Regions from separate parts of the Mycolicibacterium sp. XJ2546 genome, predicted to be linked through region 1. Evidence: riboswitches for the same ligand, from Rfam matches in the RefSeq annotation. Region 1 holds a riboswitch; the other holds the start of a gene.
What was found. Region 1 has a riboswitch for cobalamin ahead of metE (5-methyltetrahydropteroyltriglutamate--homocysteine S-methyltransferase). Riboswitches for the same ligand answer to the same signal wherever they lie in the genome.
Positions count from the first base shown of each region.

Region 2: it holds a riboswitch for cobalamin, as region 1 does, so the genes downstream of both, ABQE44_RS17970 (FecCD family ABC transporter permease) here and metE (5-methyltetrahydropteroyltriglutamate--homocysteine S-methyltransferase) in region 1, are expected to answer to the same signal.

Region 1 covers NZ_JBEFRW010000006.1:173,450-175,907, reverse strand. Annotated here, with positions in the region: gene metE (5-methyltetrahydropteroyltriglutamate--homocysteine S-methyltransferase) at 1-1,017, opposite strand, end outside; cobalamin riboswitch at 1,130-1,336, opposite strand; gene glgX (glycogen debranching protein GlgX) at 1,437-2,458, shown strand, end outside.
Region 2 covers NZ_JBEFRW010000011.1:39,329-41,786, forward strand. Annotated here, with positions in the region: gene ABQE44_RS17965 (ABC transporter ATP-binding protein) at 1-276, opposite strand, end outside; gene ABQE44_RS17970 (FecCD family ABC transporter permease) at 273-1,313, opposite strand; cobalamin riboswitch at 1,408-1,597, opposite strand; gene ABQE44_RS17975 (alpha/beta fold hydrolase) at 1,891-2,458, shown strand, end outside.

The DNA.
Region 1 (2,458 bases):
GTCCAACCCCTCCTCGGCGTCCAGCGAATACGGCACGTGCAGCGTCGAGCATGACGTCGAGACCGCCACGTGGTCGGCCAGGCCCATCAGCGTCGCCAGCGTCGCCAGCGCGGACTCCAGGTTCGTGCGCCAGATGTTGCGGCCGTCGACGACGCCGGCCACCAGGGTCTTGGTGGCCAGCTCGGGCACCGCCGCCACCGCCGACACTCCCCCGGCGACGAGGTCGACCCCGATGGCCTCCACCGGTGTCCGGGCCAGCGCGGGCAACGCGTCGGTGAGCTCGCCGAAGTAGGTCGCGACGAACAGCGCCGGCCGTCTGGTCAACCGGCCCAGCGTCGCGTACGTCCGCTGGGCCAACTCCGCGGTGTTGTCGAGGATGTCGGTCACCAGCACCGGCTCGTCGAACTGCACCCACGCCGCGCCGGCATTGGTCAGCTCTCCGAGCAGCTCCGCGTACACCGCGACGAGCTCGTCCAGCCGATCGATCGGCGCGGCGGCTCCGTCGACGGCCTTGGACAGCGCCAGGAAGGTGATCGGGCCGACGAGCACCGGGCGCGCGGGCACGTCGAGGGCTTGCGCCTCCTTCAGCTCGGCCAGCACCTTGGCCGGATCCAGCGTAAACCTGGTGTCGGGGCCCAGCTCGGGCACGATGTAGTGGTAGTTGGTGTCGAACCACTTGGTCATTTCCAGCGGTGCGATCTCGTCGTTGCCGCGGGCCGCGGCGAAGTAGCGGTCCAGATCATCGGCCACCCCCGAGACGCGTGGCGGTAGCGCCCCGACCATCACCGCGGTGTCGAGCACCTGGTCGTAGTAGGAGAAGGTGTTCACCGGCACGGAGTCCAGCCCGGCGGCGACGAGGGCTTCCCAGGTGTCGCGGCGCAGCTGCGCGGCCACCGATTCCAGCTCGCTGCGATCGGAGTTGCCTGCCCAGTACTTCTCGGCGGCGCGCTTGAGTTCGCGGTTCGGCCCGATGCGGGGAGATCCGAGAATGGTGGCGTTGAAAGCGGTGGTGTTCATGACGTGGTCCTCTTGCTACGGCGGATGGTCATCGCCGGGGACGCGCACCGAATACGGGTTTTCACCGCTTCGGCCACTGCCCATTCCACGAGGCGATGAACCACCGGACGCGGCGCGTCCGGCACAGCTGGCAGGTCTTCGGACTCGCAGGCACGCACCGAAGTGCACCTAGTGGCCGTCGCTTCCCGGCCCCGGTGGGCCAGTGCTGATGACGGCAGTCGTTCCTGCATACCGCTGCGGGACAGTCCCGGATTCTCACCGGGTTCCCTCTCGCCACACATGTGGCTCGATGCCGACGCCAAACTTCAGCGCCAACAGACCAACTGCACCGCCCACCCTATCCGACGGACCACGGTTGCGATGCGCCGCGATTGGGCATCCCCCGTATCGTCTCGTTCACCGATCACTGGAGTGCAATCTTGGAAGTCTGGCCCGGCAAGGCATATCCCCTCGGCGCCACCTACGACGGCACCGGCACCAACTTCGCCCTGTTCAGCGAGGTCGCCGACAAGGTGGAGTTGTGTCTGTTCGACGTTGACGGCACCGAATCCCGGCTGACGCTGCCCGAGGTCGACGGGTTCGTCTGGCACGGCTTCATCCCCAACATCGAACCCGGCCAGCGCTACGGGTACCGGGTGCACGGCCCCTACGACCCGGCCGAGGGACAGCGCTGCAACCCGAACAAGCTGCTGGCCGACCCGTACTCGAAAGCCATCGACGGCAACTTCGACTGGGGCCAGGCGCTGTTCGGTTACACCTTCGGTGAACCCGACAGCCGCAACGACGACGACTCGGCGGCGTCCATGCCGAAGTCCGTCGTCATCAACCCGTTCTTCGACTGGGGCAGCGACCGCCCGCCCGGCTACGAGTACGCCGACACCGTCATCTACGAAGCCCACGTCAAGGGGCTGACCCAGACGCATCCCGACATCCCCGAACAGATCCGCGGCACCTACGCGGCCGTCGCGCATCCGGTGATCATCGAGCATCTGACCTCGCTGGGGGTCACCGCGCTCGAGTTGATGCCGGTGCACCACTTCGCCAACGACTCCACGCTCCTGGAGAAGGGCCTCACCAACTACTGGGGCTACAACACCATCGGCTTCTTCGCCCCGGACGCCAAGTACAGCTCCAGCCCCAACCCCGGCGGACAGGTGCAGGAGTTCAAGGCGATGGTGCGTGCGCTACACGAAGCCGGCATCGAGGTGCTGCTCGACGTCGTCTACAACCACACCGCCGAGGGCAACCACCTGGGCCCGACGGCCAGCTTCCGCGGTATCGACAACGCGGCCTACTACCGGCTGGTCGAGGACGACAAGCGCTACTACATGGACTACACCGGCACCGGCAACAGCCTCAACGTCGGACACCCGCATTCACTGCAGCTCATCATGGATTCGCTGCGCTACTGGGTCACCGAGATGCACGTCGACGGCTTCCG
Region 2 (2,458 bases), on a different contig from region 1:
ACCCGAAGGCCGCTCCTCCTGCCCGACCACCGCGATCGTGTGGGCCCGGCGCCGGGCGGGCATGCGGTGCAGATCTTCCCCGTCGACCCGGATCGCCCCGGACGCCGGCGCGTCCAAGCCCGACAGGACACGCAGCAGCGTGGTCTTACCTGAGCCGTTCGGCCCGACCACCGCCAACCGGGTGCCGGCGGGAATCGCCAGATCCACACCGGCCACCACGGTTCTGCCACCGCGGCGACACTCGATGCCCTGCGCGCACATCGCGGCCGCACTCATGTGCTGTTTCCGAACTCGTAGCGGCGGCGCCCCATCAGGAACAGGAACACCGGTGCGCCGATCAGACCGGTGACGATGCCCAGCGGCATCTCCCGCGGTGCTGCCATCTCGCGCGAGATCACGTCGACCCACACCAGAAACAACGCCCCGGTGCAGACGGCGACCGGCAGCATCGCGCGATGGGTTGCCCCCACCACCAGCCGCGCGGCGTGCGGCACGATGAGCCCGACGAACCCGATGCCGCCGGAGACAGCGACCAGCACACCGACCAGGACCGCCTGGATCAGAAACAGTGCGTTGCGCAGGGCGGGTACCGGCACGCCGAGGGAGGTGGCCGTGTCGGCGCCTGCGGCGTAGGCGTCGAGCCACGAATGGATCAGCAGCGCCCCGATGAACGAGATCAGCACCACCGCACCGGCGAGCGGCACCTTCGCCCACGTCGCACCGGCGACGCTGCCGAGCAGCCAGAACATCACGCTTTCGGCGGCGTGCGGATCGCCCGCCGTGAACACCAGCAGCGACGACAACGCCATGAACGCCGACGACAGCACCACGCCGGACAGGATCAGGCGCAGCGCGGTGAGCCCGCCCTGGGCGCGCGCCACCAGATAGACGGTCAGCGTCGCGACCAGCGCGCCCATCAGCGCACCGCCGGACAGCGCCCATATCCCCAGCCCGGCCAGCGCGCCCAGCGTCATCACTGCCGTCGCGCCCACCGCCGCACCCGCCGAGACGCCCAGCAGATACGGTTCGGCCAGCGGGTTGCGGACCAGGGCCTGCATCAGCGCGCCGGCCAGCGCCAGACCCGCGCCGACGATCGCCGCCAGCACCGAGCGCGGCAAGCGCAGATCCCAGACGATGACGTCGTATCCCGTCTCGACGGTTGCGCCGGTGAAGCGGCCGATGACGGTGCGCCACACGTCACCTAGCGGAATCTGCTCGGCGCCGAAGGCGACCGAGACGACGATGCTCACCGCCGTGAGGATCGCGAGCACCGTGGTCAGTGCGACAACCGAGACACGTCGCACCGTCGGCACGGGCGTCGCGCCGGTGCGACGAAGTGTCTTCTCGGTGACAGTCACGTCGAGAACTTGCCTCAATATGCCGGGGTATCCGAGCGCGAGATACCGGTGGACACAAGTGAGAACGGCAGGTCTTCGGACTCGGGATCGTCCGGACTCGACGCCTTCCCAGGATTCCAGTGGCCTCCCAGTGACTAATGTCGAGCCCGTCCCCCATACCGCTGCGCGCCAGTTCCGGATTCCCACCGGATTCCCTGACACCCGCATACACGGATGTGACCGTTCTCAACGGCTGAGGCTACCTCATGGCGATTTTGCGGTAAGAAGGATTTGTTGAGCGTTACCGTGGCTCGATCGTGCATTGCCGCGTCGGCAGGAGGTGTTCTTGCTGGGCTTAGCTGACGGCGGGTTCAAGTGCGCCGACGCGCGCAGGCACTATCTGGCAGCGTATGACGAGTTACGGGCGCTGAGCCCGCCACCGAATGTCGTACACGACGTTCCAACCAGGTTCGGCACCGTTCGGGTATACCAGCACGGGCCGGCCGACGGCATACCCGTCGTGCTGATACACGGCTTTTTCCTGACGTCGGCGATGTGGTGGGAGCAAGTCGCGGGGTTGGCAAGCGATTTCACCGTTTACACGTTGGATATGTTGGGCCAACCCGGGGCAAGCATTCAGTCGAAAACGATGTTCGCTCCCGCAGATTGCGCACGCAGCATCGACGAAGTCCTCGAGGGGCTGAGACTGCGTGCAGTACACCTCGTCGGGCATTCGTACGGCGGTTGGCTCGCCACCCACACTGCGGCGCGTGCGCCCGGTCGGCTGGCGACCGTGACACTGGTTGATCCGGCCAGCACGGTGGCGCGGACTTCTGCAACGTTCTGGCGAAGTCTTGCGCTCATAATGTCGCGCCCACGTTCCGTGCGAGCCGGAAGAGCCGCGGCATGGATTGCGGGCCACCCCACACCGGGCAGCTCCATCGATACGCTTGCCCGGTTGTTCACGGCAGGATTCGCGGCCTTCGCTCCACCCGTGCGCACACCAGCGCTGCGCTTCCCCAGCGACCGTCTGTTGCGTTCAGTATCTATCCCGGTCCAAGTTCTTCTGGCGGGCAACACCGTTCACGATTCAGAAAGGGAATTCGACGGATGCAGTCCGT